Regions from separate parts of the Cupriavidus sp. GA3-3 genome, predicted to be linked through region 1. Evidence: predicted binding sites of a transcription regulator. Region 1 holds the regulator's gene; the other holds the start of a gene.
What was found. Region 1 encodes FNR, which switches genes on or off when oxygen is low (the NO sensors DNR and NnrR bind a similar motif). Its sites were predicted from a motif close to TTGATNNNNATCAA; they were not measured.

Region 1 (7,915 bases):
GCGCGGCGGCTTGGTCGACACCTTGCGGTGGATCAGCTTGCCGTTCACGCGGACCTGGTCCGCCGGCAGGATGCGCTGGCCGATATGGGCCGGCAGGCCGTTGACCGAAACGCGGCCCTGCAGGATCAGTTCTTCCATCTCGCGGCGCGAGCCCAGCCCGCCCTCGGCCAGCACCTTGTGCAGCTTGGGCGCGTCGTCGTCGGCCGACAGCTCGCGCACCGGCTTGGCCTTGGTGCGCGGAATGACGGTGTCTTCGTTGTCGTACTGCTCAGAGATCACGAAGCGGAACAGGTCTTCGCTGCTCGCCGCGGTCTTGTCCCCGCCGCCCTGGCCCTTGCGGGGCGCCTGCGGCTTGCCGCCATCCTTGCGGCGGCCCTGCTGCCGCGCACCGGTACCCTGCGCCTCGCCCGGCGCTGCCGCCTTGCCTGAGCGCTGGACCGGCTTGCGCTTGCGGCCGGGCTGCTCAGGCTTGTCGGTGCCTTCGGCCCTGGCCGCACGGTCGACCTTTTCTGCCTTGCTGGTGCCCTGGCCGCCCTGGCTACCCTGGCCACCCTCGCCCTGCCCCGTCTTGCGCTTGCCGCGGCCACGCTGGCCACCGCGCGCACCGCCCGCCGCCTGTGCGGCGCCCGCTTCACCGGCATCGGCCTGGCCGCCGGCGCCTTCGGCGCCCTCGCCGCGGTCCTGTGCCTGGCGGCGCGATGCGACCAGGTTCCTCAGCCCGCGGCGCAGCCCCTTGCGGCGGGGCGCGGCTTCGCTGCCCGATCCGGGTTCTGCGGCGCCGGTGTCGGCGGGTGCGCCCGCATTGCGGGTGTCTTGCTCAACGGAATCAGACAAGATATTCACTATCGGATGTTGCATGTTGTTCAGTTCGGCACGCGCTCGTCGTGCTCGCTCGGGTGCGGCGGGGTGCCGTTGTCCGGCAAATCGCCCCGCGCCCCGTCCGGATTGGGTGCGGCTGGTTCGGTGGAAGCGGCCTCGGCGGCATCGTCGGCTGCAGCTTGCAGCGGTTGCGCGTCAAAGCCATTGGCGCCCTGGTCGACCGGGCCGGTCGTCTCGGCTTCGTTTGCGACGGATGCTTCAGCCACATCCGCCGCGTGCGCGGCGGGGTTGGCAAAAGCCTCTTCGTCGGCGCTGGCCGCCTTGTTTGCAGCCAGGTCTTCAAAATTGATGGCCTGCTGTTCCAGCAGGGTTGCCTGCGCCTGCGCCTGGGCATCTTCCAGCGGCGGCAGCTCATCCAGCGTACGCAGGCCAAGATCGTCCAGGAACGCCTTGGTGGTCGCATACAGCGCCGGCCTGCCCGGCACGTCGCGGTGTCCGATCACCTCGATCCAGCTGCGGTCCTCAAGCTTCTTGATGACTTCCGTGCTGACCGTCACGCCGCGGATTTCCTCGATATCGCCGCGGGTCACCGGCTGCCGGTAGGCAATGATCGCCAGTGTTTCCATCACCGCGCGCGAATATTTTGGCGGCTTTTCTGGATTCAGCCGATCCAGGTATTCACGCATTTCCGGCCGGCTCTGGAAGCGCCAGCCGCTGGCCAGGGCCACCAGTTCCACGCCGCGCGGCCGCCAGTCCTGGCGCAGTTCATCAAGCAGCACGCGGATGGTGTCTGCGCCGACGTCGTCGTCAAACAGCCGCCGCAGATCATTGACGCGCAACGGTTCCTGCGCGCAGATCAGCGCCGTCTCGAGGACGATCTTCGCCTCTTGGGTATTCATGTTGATGGTGTGCAGCCTGTCTTTGCACCTGCTCCCGGACGGATCCGGGGCACCGGAGATTTTGGATACAGCGGTGCGAAAGCCACCGCCATCTCATTGCGCAGCTAGCCGGATACCTGCTGCATCCAAGCCGTGCACTTCCCTATCTTTGCATCGAGTTGCCGGGCGTTCCGGCAGGAGATCGTTCGCATGCGGTTATGGGCCAGCCAGCGAACCTCTTGCGTAGCGCGTCCGCACATACCGGACGTCGCTGTCAGCGAACTGAAGGCCTCGGACGCAAGAAAAACGGGTATCGGGAGCAAGGCCGGCATCGCCAACACCGCAGTGCCAGCCGGACTTTTGAACCAGATCTTTTGAACCGGATGGACTGTGGGGACGGGACGGGCATCGAAAACCTTCCGCTTCCCCTGCCCTGAACTCACCTTCTGGTATGAAGGCCGCCTGGCGCTGCTCGCCCGCTGCTTACCGCGGCTCACAAGACACCGCGCGATACCGCAATGTTGGCGATTGTATGGCATTCCCGCCCCCGCCTGCAACCATCATCCGTTGCCGGCGCAGCGCCGGCGCCTCAGAACACCAGGCAGAATCCATGCTCGGCCAGCGAATGTGGCAACAGCACCGCTCGCGCAATGCCAAGGCCGCCGAACGCCATTACCGCCAGGCCGGCCCCCAGTCGCACGCCGGGACGTCGCGACAGCGTACGCAAATAGCCTGACAGGCCGGAGAGCACCAGCAGGTTAGGCAGTGTGCCGAGCCCGAACACGCCCATCACGAGTGCGCCGGACGCCGCATTGCCCGCCAGCAGCGCGAGCGTGAGCGCCCCATAGACCATGCCGCACGGCACCAGCCCCCACGCCAGGCCCACGCCGTATCGCCGCGCCAGGCAGCCGCGTGCGCGCACAAAGGACGGCATGCCGCGTGCCACGCCACCCAGCCGGCGCGCCACCGCTGCGCTGGCACGCGACGCCAGCCGCTCCAGCCAGTCGACGGTAAACGTGTTGCCGCGCAGCAACCGCCAGCCCGACCCCAGCAGCATGACGCTGCCCGCGCCGAACAGCCAGCGCTGCACCGGCAGATAGTCCTGTTTCCACGCCGAAGCACCGACCGCGCCTAGCGCGGCCCCAAGCAGCATATAGGTCGAGATCCGGCCCAGGTGCATTATCAGCAACTCGCCGAGCCAGGCGGCACGGCTGGGCACCAGACTGATCGTCGCCGCCGCGCCGTGACGCTGCTCCACGGCCAGCGCCACGCCGCCGCACATGGCGGCGCAGTGGACCCCGCCCAGCAAAGCCAGCAGAAAAACGCTGATCAGTACGCCAAGTGTCAATTCTCACTCCCTACCACATCACATCGCACGGTAAAATGCCGTTATCGCGCCCTCGCTGCCATTTCTAGCAGGTTCCAATTGCTCACCTCCATTCCCATTACCGAGATGTCACCACGCTGCTCCACCTGTGCGATGGGGCAGCTGTGCCTTCCGGTCGGCATGTCGCAGCAAGACCTCGCCAAGATGGACACGCTGGTTCAGGAACGCATCCGTGTGCACAAGGGTGAAACCCTGTATCGCATGGGCGATCCGCTCACCGCGGTCTATGCCGTGCGCTTTGGCACGCTCAAGACCCACGTCACCACTGAAGACGGCCGCTCGCAGATTACCGGCTTCCACCTGCCCGGCGAAATTGTCGGTCTCGACGGGCTGGGCGAGATGCAGCATGCCTCCGATGCCGCCGCGCTGGAGGACACCGAAGTCTGCGTGGTCCGCATGAGCGAGTTGCAGTCCCTGTCGGCAGACCTGCCGTCGCTGCAGCAGCAGTTCCTGCGCCTGATGGGCAAGGAAATCACGCATGACCAACTGATGCTGGTCACGCTGGGCTCGATGCGCGCCGAGGAACGGCTTGCCGCCTTCCTGATCAACCTCTCTGAGCGCCTGTCGGCACGCGGCTATTCGGCGTCCGAGTTCGTGATGCGCATGAGCCGCGAAGAGATCGGCAGCTACCTGGGCCTGAAGCTCGAAACCGTCAGCCGCCTGTTCTCCCGCTTTGCCGAAGCCGGCCTGATCCAGATTCGCCAGCGCCACGTCAAGCTCGTGGACATCGACGGCATCAAGCAGCTCTACAGCCGCTCCTGCTAAGCGGCCAAGGCGCTGCCAGGTACCGCATGCGGACATGGCAGCGCAGACCTCACACCGATCCGCTTATTCCAGTTCGTCGGTATCGCTGAGCCGCGTCGGCATGGTGTAGAGCGTCAGTCCGCTGGACAACGCGCAGAACACCCAGGCCATCAGGAAACCAACGGTGTAGACCGATTCGCGGGACGCTTCGATCGGCTGGCCGAAGAAGTTCAGGTCACCGGGATCCACCACCGAAAACACCGTCGCGGTCGCGAACCCGGCCATCAGGAACGCCGGCCAGAGTACCCACATCAGCCAGCGCAACCTCATGGCTGCCTCACAGCGGCAGCCTTGGGCGGCGCGGCGTCGGCCTTCTCGACCACCAGGCCATGGCGCGTTGCACCCTGCACCGGCATGTCCGGATGCGTGGATGCCAGCCAGATCGTCACGCCACACGCCACCATCGCCACCAGCGGGCCGCTCATCAACAGCCACGGCCACGGCTCCTTCCACCACGGATTGCCTTGCTGACTCATCTTGCCCCCTTCATCTTGACGACCTAGCTTCACAAATCGCGCGGCACGATGAAACTGGTGGATTGCCGGATTTCGGCATGCCCCCGCTCCGTGCCTTCGCTCGTCACCGTCACGTTGATCTTGTGCGTGCCCTGCGCCGCGGCCTCGATCGGCACGCGGATCCGGATCGGCAGCAACCGGTTGGACGTCGGCGCCAGCGATTCGGCCTGCTTGTCGTATTCCACGGTCAGGTTCTTCAGTTCGTCGCTGTCGGCGCGCACGCTGATCTGCATCGGCGCTTCGGTGGTGTTGATCAGCTGCAGGCGATAGACATTCTCGATCCAGCGGCCTTCCACTTCACGGCCGAGCGCACCACGGTCGCGGATGATGTCGACCTTCAGCGGCGTGCGCAGCGCGATCGAAGCCATGAACCCGGCCAGCAACGCCACCCAGATCACGGAATAAATGACCACGCGCGGGCGCAGCAGGCGCTTGCGTGATGCCGCCGCGGACAAGCCCTTGCGCATCGCGTTTTCCGAGGTGTACCGGATCAGGCCGCGCGGATATTCCATCTTGTCCATGACCTGGTCGCAGGCGTCGATGCAGGCGCCGCAGCCGATGCACTCGTACTGCAGGCCGTCGCGGATATCGATGCCCGTCGGGCACACCTGCACGCAGATGCTGCAGTTGACGCAGTCGCCAAGCCCCGCCTTGTGGTGGTCGGTCTTGCGCGACCGGCTTCCGCGCGGCTCGCCGCGGCCGACGTCGTAGGTCACGACATAGGTATCGCGATCCACCATCACGCTCTGGAAACGCGCATACGGGCACATGTACTTGCACACCTGCTCGCGCATGAAGCCCGCATTGCCCCAGGTGGCGAACGCGTAGAACAGCATCCAGAACGACTGCCACGGCCCCAGCGACAGGCTGAGCACCTCGCCGCCCAGTTCGCGGATCGGTGCGAAATAGCCGATGAAGGTAAAGCCGGTCCAGAGCGCAATCAGCACCCACAGGAAGTGCTTGGTCGCCTTGAGACGGAACTTGCGCAGGCTCCACGGATCGCCATCGAGCCGGATGCGGGCGATGCGGTCGCCTTCGACCCGCCGCTCGATCCACATGAAGATCTCGGTGTAGACCGTCTGCGGACAGGCATAGCCGCAGAACAGCCGCCCCGCGATCGCCGTGAACAGGAACAGCGCCAGCGCCGAGATGACCAGCAGCACCGCCAGGTAGATGACGTCCTGCGGCCACAGCACCAGCCCGAAGATGTAGAACTTGCGCTCGCCAAGGTCAAACAGCACGGCCTGGCGGCCATTCCATTGGAGCCAGGGCGTGCCGTAGTAGATCAGCTGGGTCAGGATCACCAGCCAGACCCGCCAGCTGGAGAATGCGCCCGTCACCGAGCGCGGGTAGATCTTGCGGCGGACCTCGTAGAGCGTTTCGTCAGAGGTCTCGCCCGGCGCAGCGGCCGACCGTTGCAGGTCGGCCGCCCGGGCCATTTCTTCGGTCCCGGGTGCGTTCATGGGCATGCTCTCCCGCGAGCTGCCAGCGCCCGCTCACATGAGTCGTCGGTCATTGCCCGGCTCCGCCCCCAGTATTGGACAGACCCCAGACATAGGCCGTCAGCATCCGGATGCGTTCAGGCGTCAGGATCTCCTCATGCGCAGGCATGTGGTTGTTATGGCCCTTCAGGATTGCGTCGACGATACTGCCTTCCGAGCTGCCATACAGCCAGACGTTGTCCGCCAGGTTGGGCGCGCCGAGCGCCTGGTTGCCCTTGCCGCCGGCGCCGTGGCATGCCACGCAGGTCGTCTTGAAGGCGCCCTCGCCACGCGACGCACGGATCGGGTCCGACGACAGGCCCGACAGCGAGCGCACGTATTGCGCCACGTCGCCCGCCTGCTTGGCGTCGATGGCCGCGGCAAACGGCGGCATCACGCCATTGCGGCCCTTGGTGATGGTCTGCTGGATGATGTCGGGTTCGCCACCATAGAGCCAGTCGCTGTCTGTCAGGTTCGGAAAGCCGCGGCTGCCGCGCGCGTCCGAGCCGTGGCATTGTGCGCAGTAGTTCAGGAACAGGCGCTGGCCGATCTCGCGCGCCTGCGGATCCGCCGCCACCTGCTTGACGTCCATCTTCAGGTACTTGGAGTAGATCTCGTTCTGCATTTTCTCCTGCGCCGCGCGGTGCGCGGCAAGTTCGCCCTGCGTGGAGAACTTCAGCACGCCGGCATACGAACCCAGTCCCGGATACAGCACCAGGTAGGCCAGGCTGAAGATGCAGGCCAGCAGGAACATCCACATCCACCAGCGCGGCAACGGGTTGTTCAGCTCGCGCAGGTCACCGTCCCAGACATGGCCGGTGTCTTCAGTGCCGCCGGCGGTCTTGGCGACCTTGCGTTGCGAGAACAGCAGCCACACGCACCAGACGATGCCGATGAGCGCGATAGCGGCAATGTAATAACTCCAGAATTCGGAAATGAAATCGCTCATGGCTAGGTGTTCCGGCTCGATGTTGTCGTGGTTTCGTCAGGCAGCGCGAACGGCAGCATGGCGGATTCCCGGTTAGCGGCCTGCCGGCCGGCGGACCAGGCCCACCAGCAGATCCCCAGGAAGACGACCATCGACACGACGGTCGCAATGGCAGTGATCATGGCCATGGCTTACTCCTTGGGTGCCGCAGCCGCGGCGGAATCCACGCGGACGTTGCGGCGGTTGGTGCCCAGGCCTTGCAGGTAGGCAACCAGCGCATCTTCTTCGGTCTTGCCCTTGAGCTCGTCCGGTGCCTTGGCGATCTCGGCATCCGTGTACGGCACGCCCAGGCGCACCAGCGCGCGCATGCGGGCCTGGATGTCGTTGGTGGGCAGCTCGGCCTTTTCCAGCCACGGGTACGATGGCATCACGGATTCCGGCACCACGTCGCGCGGATTGCGCAGGTGGATGCGCTGCCAGTCATCCGAGTAGCGCCCGCCCACGCGCGCCAGGTCGGGACCGGTGCGCTTGGAGCCCCACAGGAACGGGTGGTCGTAGACCGACTCGCCCGCCGTGGAGAAGTGGCCGTAGCGCTCGGTCTCGGCCTGCAGCGTGCGGACCTGCTGCGAGTGGCAGCCGACGCAGCCTTCACGGATATAGATATCGCGGCCCATCAGCCGCAGCGGCGAATACGGGGTGATGCCCGGATCCGGCTCGGTGGTGGAGTGCTGGAAGAACAGCGGCACGATCTGGACCAGACCCGCAATGCTGACCACGAGGATCGTGCAGATGATCAGCCAGCCGATGTTCTTCTCCAGCGTTTCGTGGGAAAAGAAGCGTTGTTTGTCGGACATCTTTCTATCCTGGATTGATCAGTGGGCAGAGGCAGTGATGCTGGCCGGAATCGGCGCATCCACGGCGGGCTTGCCGACAATGGTCTTGAGCACGTTGTAGGCCATCAGCAGCATGCCGGACAGGAAGCACAGGCCACCCAGCAAGCGAATCAGGTAGAACGGGTACTTGGCCTTGACCGCTTCGACGAAGGCATAGGTCAGCGTGCCGTCAGGCTGCGTGGCGCGCCACATCAGGCCTTCCATCACCCC
Region 2 (7,915 bases), on a different contig from region 1:
CGCCGGGCTACCTGGATACGCACATGGTGACGGACATGCCCGCCGAGATCCTCGAGCGGGACGTGTTGCCGACTATCCCGGTCGGCCGGCTAGGCAAGCCGGCCGAGGTCGCGGCGCTGATCTCTTACCTGTGCAGCGACGACGGGGCCTTCGTCACTGGCGCGAATTTTGCCATCAACGGCGGGCAACACCTGCAATGAGGATCGACGACAGGACGTCACCGCCCAGCCTGTCGGCCATGCCGGAATGCGCGCCGCAGGCCGCCATACCGGCGCAAGTCTGGATGGACAAGCAGATCCGCGCCGGCCTGGCCCGTGCCACCGGGGGCCTGTCGGTGATCTCGGCAAGTCTGGCCGGACTCGACTGGGCGCTGCAGCTCGGCATCTCCCCGGCAAAGATTGTGCAGGCATGGCAGGTGTGGCTGCAGCACAGCATCGAGGACTGGCCACGGCTGTTGCCGACCGCGGCCGAGCCGCCGTCCGTTGACCTCAGCGATCAGCGCTTTGCCGATGCCGGCTGGCAGGACTGGCCTTATCGCTGCTGGCGCGATGCGTTCATGCGCAACGAAGCCTTCTGGGAGTCGCTGACGCAGGATATTGACGGCCTGTCGCGTCATCACCAGCACATCGTCGCCTTCTGCGCCCGGCAATGGCTTGACCTGCTCGCGCCCGGCAATGTTTGGTGGATGAATCCGACCATTGCCAGGACCGCCTCGAGCACCTTCGGCGCCAACTTCCTGCAAGGCGCCCATCACTGGCTGCAGGACGCCAGTGAGCTGTTGTCAAAGGTGCCTGGGCTGCCTGCGGGGCGCCCCGCGCTGGAATTTCTACCCGGGCGCGACGTGGCGCGCACGCCTGGCAAGGTGGTGTTCCGCAACGCACTAATTGAACTGATCGAGTATGCGCCCGCCCTTGGCGCCAATACAGTCTGGCGCGAGCCGGTGCTGATCGTGCCGTCCTGGATCATGCGGTACTACATCCTCGACCTGAAGCCCGAGGATTCGCTGGTGCGCTACCTGGTCGAGAGCGGCCATACCGTGTTCATGATTTCATGGAAGAACCCGGACGCCTCGGCCCGCGACTTCGGGCTTGACACCTATCTGGAGGCCGGGCTTCTGACCGCGCTCAACACCGTGCACGCGCGCTGCGACGGCGCGCACGTCCACGCCGCCGGGTATTGCCTGGGCGGCACCCTGCTTGCCACGGGTGCCGCCATGCTCGCCCGCGACGCCGCCGGCGGGCCACTGGCCAGCATGACGCTCTTTGCGGCAGAGACCGATTTCCATGATCCGGGCGAACTGGGCCTGTTCATCGACAAGAGCTCGCTCGCCACGCTCGACGCCCTCATGTGGAGTCAGGGATATCTGGACGGGCCTCAGATGAAGTCTGCCTTTCAGATGCTGAACGCCCAGGACCTGATCTGGTCGCGCGTAATGAGCGAGTATTTGCTCGGCCAACGTTTGCGCGCCAACGATCTGGTCTCCTGGAACCGCGACACCACCCGCTTGCCTTACCGCCTGCATTCGGAATGCCTGCACAAGCTGTTCCTGGGCAATGAGCTGGCCACCGGCAAGCTGTGCGTGGGCGGACAGCCCGTCGCCCTGTCGGACCTCGACCTCCCGCTTTTCGTGGTTGGCACCGAACACGACCACGTCTCGCCCTGGCGCTCCGTGTACAAGCTGCACTTACTGACCAAGGCTGAACTGACCTTCTTGCTGACCTCGGGCGGCCACAACGCAGGCATCGTGTCCGAGCCGGGCCACCCGGGCCGGCGCTACCATATGCATACGCGATTGCCCGCCGCGCCCTACCTGAGCCCGGAGCAATTCCTCAACGTAGCTGTGTACCGCGACGGTTCCTGGTGGCCGGCGTGGCATGACTGGCTAGTGGCCCACTCGACAGCGCGCTGCACGCGACAGGCGCCGGGCCAGGGGCTCGCGGACGCTCCTGGTACCTACGTGCTGGAACCCTAGCCTCTTGTTCACTGTGCTGCGCCTGGCAACCTTGCGAGCGGGCAAACTTTCGGGTAGCCGGATCGAATGGAAACATGCCGTCGGACACGGGAAATGCCGGCCGACGCCTAAGGAACTCATTCCAGAAACCCCGCGCAAGCTGGTGGAGTGTTCGGTTTTGTCCCACATCCCGCTCCCTGGCAGCAGCCGAACCGCACCGCACCTCACTTCATCGCATCGCCGAGGCGCTGCGGCAATATCAGTGCGACATCAGGACCGGCACTGTCATCGACTCAAGCAACGTGCGGGTGACACCGCCAAGGACCAGCTCGTGCACCCGGCTGTGCCCGTAGGCCCCCATGACGATCAGGTCAGCATTTCGGTCCGCGGCGTGTGAGAGTAACATCTGGCCGACGTCTTCGCCGTCTTCCGCTCCAAACGTGCAAAGCTGCACCGCCACGCCATGCCGACCCAGCCAGTCCACGGCATGCTGAGGCGGCGAAACCCATGTCCCCTTCAGAACCCCAGACGGTGTCCACGAGACCACCTCCACAGTGCCCGCGCGCTGCAGGAGCGGAAGCGCATCGCGGATGGCCCGCGCCGACTCGCGGCTGCCGTTCCACGCCACCATGATGTTCTTGCCAACGCTCGGGAACCGGCCCGCATACGGAACCACCAGCACCGGCCGCCCGCATCCCAGCACAATGGATTCAACAAAGCCGGGCTCGGCGTAGGCGGCTTCATCAGTGGGATCGTGCTGTCCGAGGATGACAAGATCCGCCCGATGCGCCTCTGCCTGGACCGTTGCCGCCGTGGCCCAGTCCGGCGCCCGCCATTCCGTAATGACGGTTACCTCGTCCGTTGCGCCCATCAGGGCGTGACGGGCCCGCTCGCCGACCTGATGCCGCCATTCGGTGTAAGAGGCAAGATTGCGGTCACCGTCCACCAGGTAGCGCACGGCGGTGGGATCCGGCTTGCCGACGGCTAGCAGGCCAACCAGCGTGGAATGAAACTCCAGCGCCAGCCGGGTGGCGAGGTGCAGCCGGTCGTACACGCGGCGGCCGGCATCGAGATGAACCAGGATCGTTGCGTAGTCCATGGATTGACTCCATCAGGCAGCCCCGGACGGAGCTTTTCTTGAATCTATATCGCCACCCCGCCCCGGATTTGTCGTGCATCAAGCCGTCTTCGTGTCCGCGCTACAGGCAATACCGCTGGCACCAGGTACGAGTTGGCCCAGGCTGCCTGCCGCCAGCGCGGCGGTGCGTGGCTTCGGCGGCCGCAGCAGGTCCGGTACGGCGGTACACGCTGTGCATAGCGGCACCAACGCGCAGGCGGCAAGCCTGCGCCATCCTGGCCGTTTCTCCGGTGTGCATGACTGCAAGCGATTCTTCATGGGTAGCTCCTTGTAAGGACGCGCACCGCCCGGTGGCGGCTGCCGCCGGCCAGGACGTGCGCCTCACACCGCGAAGCGAAAATGGCCGCTGTGCAGCACGATGTGCCGCGCACCTGTCATCTCGAACAGCGCTCCCGCGACGCGTTCAATGTCCTGGCGGTTGCTCATGAATGCCGGCAGCAAATCTTCACTGCGGTACGAGCGTGCGCCGAAATGATCCTCAAGCGCCTCGGCAGTGATCTCATAGGTCGCCGGTGTGCCATCCACCTTCACGGCACACCGCAGGCTTGGCCCGGTCGGGCAGTAATCCGGCGTCTCGCCGGAAAAGTCGATCGTATGCATAGCTCTCTGGCGTAATGCCCTCCAAAATCTGTTCGCCTGCTTACGCTTCCTCGGCGCGGAGAAGCAGGACGGGCGCGACGGCCAGGTTGATCACGCTTCGCGCGACGCTGCCCATGACGAGTCGCCGCACTCCCCGGCGGCCGTGCGTACCCATCACAACCAGATCAGCGCCCCAGCCATTGGCTTCGGCAGCGATCGTGGCAGCAACGTCGCCCTCGACCATAGGCTTACCGAGCAGCCGCGTTACGTGGCGAATACCCGCTGCGGCAAGCCGGCCGGAGGCGGCAGCGAGAACGCTTTGCCCCGCCGTCGTGAGGTCCTCTATCAATCTCACCGGATCCAGATTGCTGGCATCCAGAAACGGGCTGCGGTCATCGACCACATGGACCACCTCCACTTCGGCGTTGGCGGCGCGCGCGATGATCATGGCCTGTTCCAGGGCAAGTTCCGATGCGGCGCCGCCGTCCATGGCGACAAGGATGCGCTGGTACATAGCGGTTTCTCCGGCGATGGGAGCCTGTGGCGACTCGGGTCTGGACTGGTTAAATGCAGCGTAGGGCAACCGGCGCAACTGCTGTTGATACGTGTCAAAGCCGCGGTACCGCGCTCCAACCGCCGCTGGTCGCGCGCGCATCGGCAGTCTTCGCGCAGGGGTTGCGGCTCGCGGATTCAGGCCTGCCCACGCCGAGCGGCTCGCCTGCTTGTCCCCGAACGAAGCCTGAGCGCTTCTTCTTCCCCTTCCAGTTCCGTCGCTTCTCTTTCGCGGGATCGTCCCTGAACCGCCGCGAACTTGCTTGCGCGGTGTCGTGCCCGCGGCGACACGTCCGAGCGGCAGGCTCAGCGACGCGGACAGGGTGTCGTGGCGCAGAGCAGCCAGTCGTCCTCGAGCGTATTGACCGGCAGCCGGAACGTCACCTCGAGCGGCTCGCCAGCGACGACGATGTCGCGCATCTGGTCCCGCCCCTGGTAGCCGACCGCGAGCCGATAGGCACCCGGCCTGAGTCGCATATAGAACAGCGGCCCGCTAGCCGTAGTGTGCAGCACCGGGCGGCCCTCCTGGCTGGCCACGACCACCGTGGCACCGCCCAGCGGCTTCCCGCGCCCGGCATCCACCATCGTCAGCCGTACATTGAAACGCGCGGCGATGGCCAGCATGCTTTGCATGCCCGCCTCATCGTCTCCACCCGATACGTAGGAAACGCCGTGCTGCTCCATGATCTGCACGCCAGCGGGCGCGGCGCGAGTGGCGCAACCCGCCGCCGCAACGGCAATCGCCAGCGACGACAGGCCGAGGCCTAGGCTTCTTGAAACCTGCATTTGCGTCACTCCGGAAGAATTATTGGGGTTTTCGCAGGCCGGAACCGAACGGTCAGGGCGTATCGCCGCGCGACTGCTGCCGAACGAGCAGCACGGGGCGAACCGTCTTGCTGACCACGTGCTCCGAGACCGAGCCCAGCACCATGCGCCGCACGCCGCGATGGCCGTGTGTGCCCATGACGATCAGGTCCGCGCTCCAGTGGTCCGCTTCCGCTATGATCGCCTCGGCAATCTTCGCAGGGGTGCCGGGCGTCTCGGCCAACCTGCTGCTCCAGCGCACGCCGGCGGCACTGAAGCGCTCGCCGGCACGAGCCAGCACCTGCTTGCCATAGGCAATGATGTCGGCCATCAGCCAGTGCCGGTCACCCGGGCTGACCTCGAAGAACAGGTCGCTGTCGTCGACGACGAACATGGCGCTGACCTCGGCGTCGGTGGTCAGCGCCATCGACACGGCCTGCTCCAGGGCATTCAAGGATGAACGGCTGCCATCGAGGGCTAGGAGAATGCGGCGGTACATGGCGACCTCGGCTTCGGCTGTGGTTCATCCCAAATTAGCGGTCGCAAGGACATGCGGGTTGATGCCAGTCAACCAAGCCAGCCACACCGCTGTGATTCGGCTCATGGCAGTGCTGCTGCACCAGGGGTGGCCGACAGCAACGTGTCGGCCGATACTGGCGGCCGCGCTCAGGTCAGCACCTGCTCGGCGGGTACATGGGCGTAGCCATGGGCGCTTGCGACGGCCGCATAAGTCACACTCCCGCGACAGATATTCAGCCCGGCCCGCAGGTAGGGGTCGTCTGAGAGCGCGCGGGACCATCCCTTGTCGGCAAGGGCCATCGCATGACCGATCGTGGCGTTGTTCAGGGCAAAGGTGGAGGTCCTCGCCACCGCTGCCGGCATGTTGGTCACGCAGTAGTGCAGCACGCCGTCCACCACATAGGTCGGATCCGTATGGCTGGTCGGGCGCGATGTCTCGGCGCAGCCTCCCTGGTCTATCGCCACATCCACCAGCACCGAACCCGCTTTCATGCGCGCGACCATCGCACGCGTGACCAGCCTGGGCGCCTCGGCGCCAGGCACCAGCACCGCGCCGATGACCGCATCGGCCGAGAGCAACGCGCGCTCGATACTGTCAGCGCTGGAGTAGACCGTCACGACTCGATTGCCGTACACGGAGCCGAGATGCCGCAGTCGTTCGATATTCTTGTCCAATACCGTCACGCGCGCCCCCATGCCAACCGCGATCTGGACAGCATTGGCGCCCACCACGCCGGCGCCGATCACCACGACATGTGCCGGCGCGACGCCCGGGACGCCGCCGAGCAGCAGTCCCATGCCGCCGTTCGGCTTCTCGAGGTAGGCTGCCGCCACCTGGACCGACATGCGGCCGGCGACCTCGCTCATGGGGGCCAGCAGCGGCAGACCACCGTCAGGCCCCGTAACCGTCTCATAGGCGATGCAGACAGCGCCGGATTGCAGCAGCGCGGCAGTCAGCTCACGGTCCGCGGCCAGGTGCAGGTATGCATAGAGGATCTGCCCGGGCCTGAGCAGCGCCAGTTCGCGTGGTTGTGGCTCCTTGACCTTGACAATCATCTGGGCCCGGTCGTACACGGCCTTCGCATCGGCAGCCAGCTTCGCGCCAGCCGCTTCGTATTGCGCGTCGGAAAGGCCAAGCGCGGCCCCGGCCCCGGCCTGGACCATGACCTGGTGACCGCGGCTGACAAGTTCGCGCACGCAGGCAGGCGCCAGGCCAACCCGGTACTCGTTGTCCTTGACTTCTTTAGGCACGCCGATCCACATGGCCTTTGCTCACGCGCGTGGTAATTCCGGCAGATTCCGCACCAGGTGCTTGAATCCTCAGTCCACGGCCGGATGCACCGAGGCCTGTCCGTGGCCACACGTACGGCGACACCTGCATGGCAGCCTCGATGTCGGCAGATATCGAAATAATTATAGGGCCCAAGGGTTACATAGCTGCCCAGCCATTTCACATCCAAATATCGCCATTTTCGCCCCCTCGGCGGACGCCGCAAGATGTGATTGATGTTTGCCATCACCACTTGCCGGAAGCACCACCACCGCCAAAGCCGCCGCCACCGCCGCCGAATCCCCCGGGGCCCGACCGGCCGCCATATCTTCCCGAGCGGCCGCCGATAGCCAGCAAGCCCATGTGCGGGCCACCCATCAGCGTGAACAAGAGCGCGATTGCCCCTGCAACGATGCCGGCAAAGATGGCGCCAGAAAGCATCCACGCGACCACTCCAACGGCCCCACCCGTCGCGACTGCACCCGGGAAGCGCCCCAGCATGGAACGCAGTAACCCACCCAGAACCAGAGTGAGCACAAGCAGGATTGGCATCAGTTGCCGGACGGGGTCACCCGTATCCCCTGCTCTTTCCTCCGGAGGTGGCAGTGGCTCCCCTTCGATGACCCCAAGCATGCGGTCGATGCCCGCAGACACACCGCCATAGAAGTCGCCCCGCTTGAATCGGGGCACGATATCATCACTGATGATGCGCTTGCTCGCGGCGTCAGTCAGGACGCCTTCGAGCCCGTAACCCACCTCAATACGAAGCGTGCGGTCGTCCTTGGCGATGATGAGCAGCGCGCCGTCATCAACGCGGTTACGTCCCAGCTTCCATTGCTCGACCACGCGAAGCGAATACTGTTCGATGGTTTCCGGTCGGGTAGTGGGAACCATGAGAACTGCAACCTGAGCTCCCTTCCTGGCTTCGAAGGCCTGCAGCGTCTGGTCCAGGGACGCCTGCTGTGCGCGCGTTAGCGTACCAGTCAGGTCAGTCACTCGCGCCGTCAATGACGGAACGGCAACCTCGGCGATGGCTCCGGGAAACACGAAGGCAGTCAGCACCAGAAGCAGGCCTCGCGCGGCCGTGCGCAGGTTCAACTGG

Region 2: the regulator FNR is predicted to act here: its motif matches at 5,582-5,595, upstream of C265_RS21235 (universal stress protein).

The regions. Positions count from the first base shown of each region.
Region 1 covers NZ_KB944471.1:212,874-220,788, forward strand. Annotated here, with positions in the region: gene rluB (23S rRNA pseudouridine(2605) synthase RluB) at 1-858, opposite strand, end outside; gene scpB (SMC-Scp complex subunit ScpB) at 864-1,718, opposite strand; gene C265_RS10995 (sulfite exporter TauE/SafE family protein) at 2,287-3,045, opposite strand; gene fnr (fumarate/nitrate reduction transcriptional regulator Fnr) at 3,124-3,849, shown strand; gene C265_RS11005 (hypothetical protein) at 3,913-4,158, opposite strand; gene C265_RS11010 (membrane protein) at 4,155-4,364, opposite strand; gene ccoG (cytochrome c oxidase accessory protein CcoG) at 4,394-5,866, opposite strand; gene ccoP (cytochrome-c oxidase, cbb3-type subunit III) at 5,916-6,833, opposite strand; gene C265_RS11025 (cytochrome oxidase) at 6,836-7,000, opposite strand; gene ccoO (cytochrome-c oxidase, cbb3-type subunit II) at 7,004-7,666, opposite strand; gene ccoN (cytochrome-c oxidase, cbb3-type subunit I) at 7,685-7,915, opposite strand, start outside.
Region 2 covers NZ_KB944488.1:40,139-48,053, reverse strand. Annotated here, with positions in the region: gene phbB (acetoacetyl-CoA reductase) at 1-200, shown strand, start outside; gene C265_RS21260 (alpha/beta hydrolase) at 284-1,972, shown strand; gene C265_RS21255 (universal stress protein) at 2,211-3,050, opposite strand; gene C265_RS21250 (DUF1488 domain-containing protein) at 3,411-3,689, opposite strand; gene C265_RS21245 (universal stress protein) at 3,730-4,182, opposite strand; gene C265_RS21240 (carboxypeptidase-like regulatory domain-containing protein) at 4,527-5,006, opposite strand; gene C265_RS21235 (universal stress protein) at 5,059-5,523, opposite strand; gene ald (alanine dehydrogenase) at 5,691-6,806, opposite strand; gene C265_RS21225 (YgcG family protein) at 7,060-7,911, opposite strand.